4 regions of the Bacillus sp. GW823-FHT06A10 genome follow, and region 3 is predicted to be linked to each of the others. Evidence: riboswitches for the same ligand, from Rfam matches in the RefSeq annotation. Region 3 holds a riboswitch; each other region holds the start of a gene.
The links. A riboswitch is a leader RNA that binds a small molecule or an ion and turns the genes downstream of it on or off. The one in region 3 is predicted to bind lysine.
Positions count from the first base shown of each region.

Region 1: another riboswitch for lysine. It lies ahead of AC1Q8M_RS11440 (amino acid permease); the one in region 3 lies ahead of lysA (diaminopimelate decarboxylase).
Region 2: another riboswitch for lysine. It lies ahead of AC1Q8M_RS00670 (amino acid permease); the one in region 3 lies ahead of lysA (diaminopimelate decarboxylase).
Region 4: another riboswitch for lysine. It lies ahead of AC1Q8M_RS05090 (aspartate kinase); the one in region 3 lies ahead of lysA (diaminopimelate decarboxylase).

Region 1 covers NZ_JBXAHT010000001.1:2,242,486-2,245,672, reverse strand. Annotated here, with positions in the region: gene AC1Q8M_RS11450 (DNA alkylation repair protein) at 1-92, opposite strand, end outside; gene AC1Q8M_RS11445 (iron-sulfur cluster biosynthesis family protein) at 126-431, opposite strand; gene AC1Q8M_RS11440 (amino acid permease) at 545-2,011, opposite strand; lysine riboswitch at 2,124-2,317, opposite strand; gene AC1Q8M_RS11435 (GNAT family N-acetyltransferase) at 2,702-3,151, shown strand.
Region 2 covers NZ_JBXAHT010000001.1:116,240-119,426, reverse strand. Annotated here, with positions in the region: gene AC1Q8M_RS00680 (DUF3626 domain-containing protein) at 1-410, opposite strand, end outside; partial or broken gene AC1Q8M_RS00675 (glutamate racemase) at 523-762, opposite strand; lysine riboswitch at 872-1,053, shown strand; gene AC1Q8M_RS00670 (amino acid permease) at 1,201-2,625, shown strand; gene AC1Q8M_RS00665 (ABC transporter permease) at 2,686-3,187, shown strand, end outside.
Region 3 covers NZ_JBXAHT010000001.1:647,259-650,445, reverse strand. Annotated here, with positions in the region: gene AC1Q8M_RS03420 (phosphoadenylyl-sulfate reductase) at 1-263, opposite strand, end outside; gene AC1Q8M_RS03415 (YezD family protein) at 351-494, opposite strand; SAM riboswitch class I at 567-675, opposite strand; gene lysA (diaminopimelate decarboxylase) at 791-2,107, opposite strand; lysine riboswitch at 2,288-2,469, opposite strand; gene AC1Q8M_RS03405 (DUF3888 domain-containing protein) at 2,559-2,954, opposite strand.
Region 4 covers NZ_JBXAHT010000001.1:966,382-969,568, forward strand. Annotated here, with positions in the region: gene AC1Q8M_RS05090 (aspartate kinase) at 118-1,347, opposite strand; lysine riboswitch at 1,552-1,738, opposite strand; gene AC1Q8M_RS05095 (DoxX-like family protein) at 1,931-2,839, shown strand; gene AC1Q8M_RS05100 (DUF4166 domain-containing protein) at 2,844-3,187, shown strand, end outside.

The sequences.
Region 1 (3,187 bases), 1.6 Mb from region 3:
GAGAAACAAGGATCGTGTTTACAAATAGAATCAGCTATTTTTTCTGCTAATTCTTCATTAAATAAAAATTTTAACGGAATATATTTACCCATTTTTTCACCTCGGTGGTCAAATGAAAACAATTTTTATTTTTTAATCGACAATCCATAAACCAAAGTCTCACTCGGAGTCGTAATACTAAAACCTGTCGTCTTATAATCAAGTTTCACGGTATCACCAGTGTAGTCTTTCGTGAATGAATCCATTTGTACGATAAGCTCTGCATCTTCATATACAACATCATCTGCGTTATATGTATCCCAAATTAAATCGACATCAACGAAAATACTACAAGAGTTCGTCATTGTTCCTCTAATGCGAACGATCTTTTTATCTTCAAGTTCTAATCTATGTATAGCTGCTTTCGCTTCATCAGTAATGCGAATGTTCATTGTATCCCAACCTTTATTTATATTTCCTTTATTATTGCAAAAACAGGAGCAATAGGGAAGTAAAGAGGTTTGCAACAAAAAACGAGCAAACAAATTTGTTTGCTCGTTTCACTTTATTTTAGTTCACATTTATCAAGTGGAATCACTTTTGTTTTTTTCGTAAATTTATAACCTAACCATAGTACTAAGAAGAGTGGTAAACCGATGTAAGAAACGAGTACACCGTTCCAATCAATTGCTTCACCCATAAATGCGCCGTAGTTTTGTCCTAAAATTACGATGATACAAAGTGTAAATGCGAAGATTGGACCGAATGGGAACCATTTTGCTCTATATGGTAAGTCATTTAAATCTTTTCCTTGTGCGATATATGCTTTACGGAAACGGTAATGACTAATTGCAATTCCAACCCATGCGATAAAACCAGACATTCCGGATGCGTTTAATAACCAAATGTATACAACACCATCACCGAATAAAGAAGCAATGAAAGCAATACTCCCAACAATTGACGTTACGATTAACGCGTTAACAGGTACACCGCGGCTATCTAATTTACCAAGAAACTTTGGTGCTTTTCCTTGGCGAGCTAAATCCCAAAGCATACGAGTTGATGCATACATACCAGAGTTACCAGCAGATAGTACAGCAGTTAAAATAACAGCGTTCATAACAGAAGCAGCAAAGGCAACGCCCGCTTTTTCAAAAATAAGTGTAAACGGACTTACTGTAACATCACTTGCAGCAAGGCTTTCAGTTGTATAAGGAATTAATAAACCGATAACGAGAATCGCAAGGATATAGAATAAAAGAATACGCCAAAAGATTGAACGAATTGCTTTTGGGATATTACGTTCTGGATCAGACGTTTCACCAGCAGCTACTCCTAATAGTTCAGTACCTTGGAATGAGAAACCAGCTGCCATAAACACACCGATAATTGCCATGATACCGCCGTTAAATGGTGCATCTGCAACAGTGAAGTTTTTAAATCCAACCGTTTCACCGCCCATAATTCCAAAAATCATCATGAAACCAACAATTAAAAAGATAATAATCGTAACTACTTTAATAAGTGCGAACCAATATTCAGATTCACCAAACCCTTTAACAGATAAATAGTTTAAAAGGAAAATAATAGCTAAACATAATCCGCTCCAAATAAGAGAAGGGGTATCTGGGAACCAAAATTTCATAATTAATGTTACGGCTGCAAGTTCAGCAGCAATCGTAATTGCCCAGTTATACCAATAGTTCCATCCAAGTGCAAAGCCAAGTGATGGATCAACAAATTTTGTTGCATACGTGCTAAAAGATCCAGTAACAGGCATGTAAGCTGCAAGTTCAGCTAAGCTTGTCATTAAAAAATAAACCATAATTCCAATTGCGGCGTATGCAATTAATGCGCCACCAGGTCCAGCTGTATGGATGACACCACCGCTGGCAAGAAATAGTCCGGTACCAATTGTACCACCGAGAGAAATCATCGTAAGGTGACGAGATTTTAATCCGCGTTTTAATTCACCTTGTCCTTGTGTAGTTTGCGTTTTAGAGGTAGATTGATTTGTTGCGCTATTCATGTTCAACACTCCTTTTCTTGTAGGTTAGGAAGGAGCGGGGGAGAAAAATACAAAAAACCGCCAAAGGAATTTGGCGGAACGTTTCACAAATAACCACCCCATCATACCCTTCCGTTAAGATAGCACCCCACGTTTACACGGTAATTTTGTAAACGTGACAGTTCTGTTCCTTTCGGAGACAGCCCCAGCTCATATTTCCAGAGAAGAAATATAAACTTCGGCAACTTTTCCTTTCAAACGGAGTCAGCTGACATTCTCTGTGTCTCGTCCGTTTTACTATTAAAAGTCGCAACCTCTACCTCATCGGATTGATGAGGATTTATATATTGCTAAGATTTTTAATATATGGCAATTGTAATGACTTTCTGAATATATTGCAAGATATTTTGTTAGGAAAAGTCAAAAAATATCGGTTATTGTATAGGAAACGCTTGCAAAACTCCACCCGAACCTACTATTATGTAGCAATAAGCAAAGAAAAAATTGTTATACAAATGTTTCGCAAAAAATATTGAAAAATCCTCTAAATTAAAAGAAAATTCAGAAAAATATAATTCGACATAACTATCAAAAGAGGATTATTCCTTAAATTCGTTTCAAAGAATAAGTATAAATTTAACGAATAGGATGAATATTCTTTTTATTTTTAGTAAAATTGGGGTATTGTTTAATTGAAAAGGGGAAATCAATATGAAATTAGAAACAGAAAGGCTCTATATAGTGCCGTGTACAGAAGAGAGAATTCAAATTGCTAACGAGCAAGGATACAATAGCGGTCCGCATATTGTAGGGCATGTAAAGAATGTAAAACAAGATGCAGCTATATTACCATGGGGCGCGTGGTATGTTCTTCGGAAAGAAGATGATAGCGTTATAGGTGATATTGGGTTTAAAGGGAAACCAAACGAGAATCAAACAGTGGAAATTGGCTATGGATTTATTGAGAAATATTGGAATAAGGGCTATGCAACAGAAGCTGTAAGAGAACTAATCGATTGGGCTTTCAAAACAGGAGAGGTAGAAACAATAATTGCAGAGACACTTCTAGATAATTATAGTTCGATTCGTGTTTTAGAAAAGTTACATATGAAGAGAGTAAATGCTACAGAAACGATGATTAATTGGAAAATAGAAAAATAAAAAATACCGCTCTAAATTGGGCGGTATTTCTTATAG
Region 2 (3,187 bases), 530 kb from region 3:
GGATGTAACATTAAATTTAGCGCTCCGTATTTTGGCCGTTGCTCATTCGTTACGCCTTCTAATTGATATGCCCCTCCAAATATTCTCTTTTCCCAAAGGTCACGTTCACCACCAGGGTAAGCAGATACGCTTCCATTAGATAGTAATGTTTCAAATTGACTTTTATATACTCCTTGCTCAAACAATGCTTCAGCAACACTTTTCATACTCGAATCAAGTCTGTCTGGATGAAAGTGTAAAGCAATCCTTGCATGAGATTTTAAATTAGCGACAGCTTCTTCAAATATTTCATCTGTAATATTAGACATTTTAAGTATATGATTAATCGTTGCTTTAGCCTCACGTTTTTCGTTCTCTGCATATTTTGAAATATACTCTAAAGCAAATAATTGAGATCTTGATAATTCCATAATCCAATCTCCCCTTTAATTGAAATGACCTTAATCCTTTCAATTAAAAGTGCATTTTTTCCTTCTTATGCAATTAACCTAATTTATTGAACAAAAAGTACTTTAATACAGTCTAATTACAGATACGAGCATTCTTTACGGGTAAATCCACACATTCTACAGAAATGTGATATCCTAGCCATCGCTCAGCAATATGTTCAAATGATAAAACAGATCCCGTTGTAAAAAAACGATGCTTCGGATTCAGATTGTCAGACAAAATTCCTTTGTGCTGTAAAATGGTACTTAACTCTATCGCTGTTTCTTCTGCAGAACTAATAATCGTTACATCTTCTCCTAACCCCCTTTTTAATCACAAACTCTTCTCTATAATCTGATTATTACTATATCCATTGACGTATAAAAATACATTTGTTACTCTTAAAGACGTTAATTTAATATTTAAATCCTCATTCGTATCTCGGTGAGGTAGAGGTTGCAATCATTAAGAGTATCATTTCAGGAGATGTAGTGGCATTGATGAAGGAATGAGAAAGGAATGGTTGCCGAAGTAAGTCGTGTCCACCATGCACGCTTGCTGGGTCTGCATTTAATAAGTGCAGAACTGTCACAAACGTTTCGTTTGTGGAGAGCTATCGAGAGGTATGTCGTGGGTTTCTTATAAGATAGAAAGCATGTAGCGGCAGATTACGTGCTTTTTTTGTTTTGTTTGGGACTTCTCTTCCTGACTCAGGAAGACATACATATCTCCTCGCTTGACTTGGTTATACTAACTTTGGAGGTATTTTCTATGCAACAAAAAAAATGGGGCTTTTGGGTACTAACAGCTTTCGTTGTCGGTAACATGGTTGGCGCTGGTATTTTCATGGTGCCAAGTACGTTGGCACAAACAGCAAGCCCACTCGGTGTCACTTTAGCTTGGTTAACAACAGGGTTTGGTGTTTTAATGCTAGCTCTTGTTTTCGGTAATTTAGCAATTCGTCGTCCTGATTTAACGACAGGACCACAAAGTCATGCATATGCTTTATTCTCAACACCAAAAAAGAAAAAAATGGCTGGATTCAGTATGGTATGGGGATATTGGGTTGCAAACTGGGCAAGTAACGTTGCCATCATTACATCATTTGCGGGATATTTATCACTCTTCTTCCCAATTATGAAAGATACGCGACTACTATTTTCAATCGGTTCTTTTAACATAGAAGTCGGAAAACTAATTACATTTACGATTTGTTCCATCTTACTTTGGGGAACTCATATTATATTAACAAATGGTGTAAGCGGAGCTGGAAAACTAAACTTCTTAGCAACAACAACGAAAGTAACTGGATTCCTTTTATTCATCGTCGTTACGTTATTTGCATTCGAAGCTTCTAAGTTTGGACAATGGTACACGCCGATGATTGATAAATCAGGTGTATCACATGGTCTTCTTTCACAAGTAAATTTAGCTGCTCTTACAACGCTTTGGGCGTTTATCGGAATTGAATCAGCCGTTCTTTTATCAAACCGTGCTGTTTCTCCAAAAACGGTAAAACGTGCAACAGTTGCGGGATTACTTATTACAGTTGCGATTTACTTAGGAATTACAATTTTAACAATGGGTGTACTTCACGTTGATAAATTACAAACTTCTGAACGTCCATTAGCAGATGCACTAAACGCTGCAATGGGTCATGGCGGCGGGAAACTGATGGCATTACTTGCTCTTACTTCCCTGTTCGGTTCTATCTTAGGCTGGATTTTATTAAGCTCAGAAGTACCATATCAAGCAGCAAAAGAAGGTTTCTTCCCTTCCTTCTTCACAAAAACAAATAAAAAAGGAAGTCCAATTTACTCATTACGATTAACAAACATTATGTCGCAAGTGTTCCTATTCTCAACATTATCAGGAACCATTGCGGAAGCTTATACATTCGTTATTACCGTATCAACACTGGCCTACCTCATTCCATATCTCGTTTCACCAATCTTCCAGTTAAAACTAGTCGCAACTGGTGAAACATATAAAAATGAAATGCGGGCAAGAATTACAGATGGCATAGTCGCAGTTATCGCACTTTGCTACGCACTATGGGTTATTAAAACCGGCGCATCCGATATAAAAACGTTCCTTCTCGGAATTGGTTTATTCGTAATTGGATTTGCTTTCTATCCATTAATGAATCGTGATCAGAAAAAAAATAACGAAAAGAAAAACGGGCAAGTTGCATAACGCAATTTGCTCGTTTTTTCTTTTGTAAAACATATATAATAGAACAAAGAGGTGAAAAACATGTCAATCGAATCGCTATGGAGCAGTCGCTTCCAACAACATATTCAAAATATCATTACATACTTTGCACGTATGATTAACAGTTTACTATATAGCTTTATCTTTATTTCATGCGTTGGCGCATACTACTATGCTCAGTTTCTAAAAACATCTCCTTCTAAAGGAATATCTTTACTACTCATCACGATTGTACTTACATTCATTATAACGAGATGCCCTATCCGTACATTTATTCAAAAACCTGATGCTGTCTATTTACTAGCACTAGAAGAGAAATTAACATCTTATTTCAAAAAATCTCTTCTATACAATTACATCATTCAGCTTTTCCCATTGTTATTTACGTTCCTTATTCTCGTTCCACTTGCTATGCAATCATTGCAATTAACTGTACCTTTTTTGTGTACAATCTTTATCGTATTAATGATTACGAAAGCTTGGAACATGTACATACATTGGATGTGGCGTGATAGTCACGACAAAAACATATGGCTGATCATCC
Region 3 (3,187 bases):
GGAAATCGTTCCCTCACTCTTTGAATTAATTCATATGTTTCTTGAAAATGAACATTTGTATCCAAAAATACAACTTTAGCAGATGGATTTACTTGGTTTATAAGGTGCAGCAATACCATACCTTCCACCCCAAAGCTACATGCGTAGACGATTTCATCTTTATACTCTTCATAAGCCCAATTTAATACTGATAACGCGCCTTTTGTTTCATCTTCTTCCGAAAACGAAACAACATTTTCTTCCCACGTTTCATACGTCAACATGTTTTTTCCCCCTGTAAAAGCAAAAAGACGGTTTTAACCTAATGAAAATAGGTTAAAACCGCCTCTAGTTTTTCTAGTCAGCGCTTTTCACTTTAAACGTACTTTTTCACTTTTCTCTAACTGAATTACTTTTCCATCTTGCACAACAATTGTAATTGAGCCATATTTCATATCAGCAAGCATCGCTTCAATCTTCTCGGATACTTCATCAAAATGTTCCCGTACACCCACGCGAACAGCCCCCCTTTTTATTCATAAAAAAAATCTTTCCCATTTCGAAAAGACTGTTCGGTAATATATTTTACCTTATCTTTCAAAATGGATTCCATTTTGCTGGATTTAGCACCTTGCTTTCTATAAGCAGGTTGCCGAGCTTCTTCGGGCCAGTTCCCTCCACTTCTCTTGATAAGCTTTGTATTTGTATTTTATCACAATTCTGATTTTTTTCAATCCTAGTTTTCCGATATATTTTAATTATTTTATTTTACAAAAAAGGAATTGCCCATCCGAACAACTCCTTTTTCTATTTAAACAAGCTCTTTAATACGTATGCGATCGTTCCCAATAATATTTTCATATGTTTCGCGTTCCACAACTACTTGCGATGTTCCGCCTTTTGCAAAGACAACGGCTGGTCTTCGAATCCGATTGTAATTATTCGCCATCGAGTACCCGTAGGCTCCTGTACAGGAAACTGCTAGTAAATCAGCAGAAGCGACTTTCGGTAAATGAATATCCCAAATCAACATATCTCCGCTCTCACAACATTTCCCCGCAATCGAAACGAGTTCCTCATTCTCATCATTCCCTCGATTCGCTAACATTGCTTCATAACGCGCACTATATAAAGCAGGTCTTAAATTATCTGTCATTCCACCATCGACTGATACATATTTCCGAATACCAGGAATATCTTTCACAGACCCAACTGTATAAATTGTTGTCCCAGCATCACCTACAATGCTACGGCCTGGTTCAATCCATATTTCTGGCAATGGATATTCACATACAGTAAATTGTTCTCTCACTGCACTTGTTACAGCTCGCACATATGTCTCAAGAGTTAACGGTGTATCCGACTCTGTGTAGCGTATTCCAAATCCCCCACCTACATTTAACACTTTTACTACATAGTTTGTTTGCTCTCTCACTTCTTCTAAAAATTGGCGAAGAACTTCAATCGCTCGAACAAAGCCAGCTGTTTCAAATATTTGCGATCCGATATGTGAATGAATCCCTAGCACATTATAATTGGATTTTTGTAAAGCAAATCCAATTGCCTGCATCGCTTGACCGTTTGAAACGCCAAATCCAAATTTCGAATCATCTTGGCCTGTTGTAATATATTCATGTGTGTGCGCCTCTACTCCAGGCGTTACACGAATTAATATGTTCACAAACTTTCCATGTTGCATCGCTAAATCGTGTAAAACTTCTAATTCAAAGAAATTATCTACGACAAAACAACCGATATTCGCCTGAAGAGCCATCACTATCTCTTCTTCTGTTTTATTATTTCCATGAAAATGAATACGTGATGCTGGAAATCCTGCTTGGAGCGCAGTATATAATTCTCCTCCAGAAACAACGTCTAATGACATATTCTCTTCACGAGCTACTCGGCACATCTCCATGCACAAGAACGCCTTGCTTGCATATGCTACTTGATAAGAGAAACCACTTTCTTTAAAAGCACGATGAAATGCTCGGCATTTTCCTCGAATAGACTCTTCATCGTATACATAAAGTGGTGTTCCGTATTGCTTTGCTAGCTGCGTCGTATCGCACCCTCCAATTTCTAAGTGTCCTTGCCCATTAATTCGGCTTGTGCCGTGTAAATACATTTAAATTCCTCCCTTATTTCCTCTAAAACTCATAACCCCAATCTTCTATTCATTGCAGCACGCTTTTAGATAGACAAAAAACGCGCGGAACAATGTTCACACGCGTTTCTTATTAGGAAAAATATATATTGAAAAAATAAACGAGTTGTTATCTCCTCAAAATAAGAAACCGCATCAACATCTCCAAATAGCTCTCCATAAAATAAATCTTATGACAGTACTACATTTATTCAATGTAGTCCCAATATATGAATAAGATGGTTATTCTTATATTTCGGCAATAGTCCCTTTCAGCCTATGATCACAGATTCCATGAAATCTCCCATAGCTTACTCTTTCCTATCGCGGCCTCTACCTTTGAGAGTAGATGAGGTAAGTCTATTTAATTTTCAAACATCTAATTGTTGCTATTAACAATACCAAAGGGCCATTTTATTTGTCAAACAATTTTTTATATTGTTTTTTTGCAGTTTAATTTTGTATCATTTGGTAAGCGCTTTACTGAAATCTTTGTCACTTCCCATTCGCCTTCTTCGTTATTAAATGTAATCGTTACCTTCTCAAATGGGGGAGCAATTTTCCCCGCAACACGTTCATACTTTGTCACTTCAATACTTGCTTGAAATAAATATGTACCGCTATACACTTTTTTTAAACTAATAATTTTAGGGCATTGATACGGTTTCAAACTTCCATATTGTTTTTCAATTGCTTTATTTATTTTTGGAAATAAAACAGAATAAAGTGCATCTTCCATAAGAGGTGCATCATATTGAGCTATTGACACACTCGGTGAGGTAAAAAGTATAACACTACTGCATGCTATAAAATATAATAATTTTCGCATTATAACCTCCGTATTATCACGCGATTCTTTCTGCGTACGATAATTATCATACATAGAAATTCTGTTTTATTGTCTCCCACCACTCTTTTTCTACTCGATTATTATAAAAAAGCCCACAACTCTCTTTTATTTTCGTATAATGATACTCATAGTATAATAATCATAATAACAAAGGACTGTTCGTATATATAAAATGAGTCGTTAAGCAAACTGACTCACAAGAACTGTCATGC
Region 4 (3,187 bases), 320 kb from region 3:
AAATGTGACAAGGTGTTTTTTAATATGTCATATAGCATCGTGTTAACGAACAGCTTTTTATTTAATAGGAAGGTAATACATTAATATGATTTTTTTAGCATTACTAAATATATCAGATTAGCTCATTTGCACTAAAGGCTCAATTTTCGCCATAAATGATTGATGCAGCGCCTCAACGCCTGTTACTAAATGAAGGCGGTCAATAACGACAGACACTTTAATTTCTGATGTACTTACCATTTTAATATGAATATCTTCTTCTTTTAAAGTAGTGAACATATTTGCAGCGACACCTGGGTTAGATACCATGCCAGATCCTACGATTGATACTTTTGCTAAGTGATTTTCATGTTCTACAGATTCATAGTGAAGAGTTTCTTGATTTTGTTCCAAAACTTCTAAAGTTTCTCTTAAATCATTCGAATGAATGGAGAAGGAGAGGTGTACAGTTCCTTCATTTGTAATACTTTGAATGATGATATCTACATTAATGTGTGCTGCTGCTAATGTAGAGAAAACTGTTGAAAGCGAGCCTTGTTCTAATCCTTTAATTGTGACACGTGTAATGTTATCCTCAAATGCAATACCTTTAACGATTGATTGTTGTTCCATGTTACATTCTCCTTTTACAATTGTTCCGTTTTCTTGTTCCATACTTGAGCGAACTTCTAAAACTACATTATGATTTTTAGCAAACTCAACAGCGCGCGGGTGTAATACGCCAGCACCGAGATTAGCAAGCTCTAACATTTCGTCATAAGAAATTTCGTCTAATTTGTAAGCATCTTTTACAACTCGTGGGTCCGTCGTATATACACCTGTCACATCCGTATAAATATCACATTTTTTTGCTTTAAGTGCAGCAGCTAATGCGACAGCAGTCGTATCAGAGCCACCACGGCCAAGCGTTGTAATTTCATTTTCTACACTTATACCTTGGAAACCAGCTACGATAACAATCGTACCTTCAGCAAGATAAGATTGAATACGATCTGTATGAATGTCAGTAATCCGTGCACTACTATGTACAGATTCTGTCGTAATACCTGCTTGCCACCCTGTTAATGAAATTGCATGATAGCCTTTTGCTTGCAGTGCCATTGTTAATAATGAAATAGTTACTTGTTCTCCTGTAGATAGAAGCATATCCATTTCACGTTTACTTGGATTTTCTGTGATAGCGTTAGCGAGTGCGACAAGTTCATCTGTGCTTTTTCCCATTGCTGAAACGACAGAGACAATGCTATGACCTCGTTCATATTCTTCAATAATTAAATTTGCTACATGTTGAATGCGTTCGACGCTTCCGACAGAAGTGCCACCAAATTTTTGAACAATTGTTTCCATTACAAATTCCTTCTTTCGTCTATTTTTAAGAATAGATTAGGAAATATATAAATCCCCAATACTCCTGTAGTTACCAGAAAGACAAACAAAAAACACCATCTCAAATAAGTGAGGATGGTGCTGTTACAGGAAAAGGGAAACAGAAAACGGAGCTAATAAAAAAACCGCCAAAAAAGGAATATCATAAAAAAATGATATCTCTTTTTTGTAGATAGCTCTTCATACGTACACGTCTGTACATATGACAGTTCTGTTTCTATTCGAAAACAGCCCCAATTGATAAATGCAGAGAAATTTATCAATTTCGGCAATACTTCCTTTCATCTAAGTTCATAGACATCTCTGTGTCTCCATTAGAATACTCATAAGTATCGCAACCTCTATCTCACGTTTTAGGCGAGAGTGTTTGATTTATGAAGTTGTTGGTAACATTTGTTTTATAATAATTTAAATTTTTCGTGGAATCAAGTGTTTTATATATATTTTAAAAATTCTTTCTTTTTTTGAGGAAGTTTGTGAAAAATGTAGCAAAATAAATTCATTGCATGTACATTAAACTTATAGTGCATAGGAGGTGGGGAGAATGAAAAGGAAACAGCCTATTTATGTTGCGACAAAAATGAACACGACGATGGAAAAATTATGGGAATATACGCAAGAACCAGATATACATACAGAGTGGGATGCTCGCTTTACTGAAATTTCGTATTTAGAGAAAAAAGAAGGAGAACCACAGAAGTTTTTGTATAAAACAAAGATTGGATTTGGGCTTGAAATAGTTGGAGAAGGGGAATCAATAGGTGAAATAAGAAAAGAAACTGGTGAAAGAATTTCTTCTTTAAAATTTTGGACGGATAATACATTATCTCTTATTCAAATAGGACGTGGTTATTGGAAGTATACGCCCAATAAAGAATACATCCATTTTGAGACACAATATGATTATGATACAAGATTTGGTCGTATAGGAAATGTGATAGATTCCTATATTTTTCGTCCGTTATTAGGTTGGGCGACTGCTTGGAGTTTTGATGCCTTAAAATTATGGTTAGAAAAGGGGCTTCATCCTAGGTTACTAATTAGAAGAACAATGACGTATTGGCTCGTATGTTCTTTATTTGCTTTTGTATGGATATATCAAGGGATAGTGCCAAAACTACTGTTTACTCATTCAGAAGAAGTAAAGATGCTTTCTTTATTAATCGGTTCAAATGAAAGTAGTGTATGTATACTTAAAATAATTGGGGGGTTAGAAATAATTTTCGGTGTCGTATGGCTGTTGCCACTAACAAAACGAAAATTATTTATACTGCATATTATTGTATTACTAGTTTTAACGTTAGCGGCAGGATTTACGAATATCGCAAGCTTTACAGGACCGTTTAATCCGATTACATTAAATGTTCTTTTAATGGGGTTATCAATTGTCGGTTATATAAATAGTTTCGATTTACCAAGCGCGAAAAATTGCAAGAGGGCGAGAAAGGGATAAGTATATGGCTAATATGTATGAACGATTATTAGGGGATACCTATAAAAATCTTCATCCTGAATTGCAGAAGCGTTATGCGATTACAGAAGAGAATAGTTTTACAGGGGAAGGAAAGATGGATGAAATTTACGGTGGCTCTTTTTTCGTGAAATTTATATTGAAAATTGCATCGAAGTTTCGAATGTTTTTCTCGGAACGAGGAGAGGAAATTCCATTTACGATACAAAACATAGCTGAGCGAGATGAATATGGACAAGAATTAGTAAGGTGGAACCGTACTTTTTATTTTCATAATAAGAAAAGATATTTTAATGCAGTTATGCAGTTTGATGAAAACGAAAATGAAAT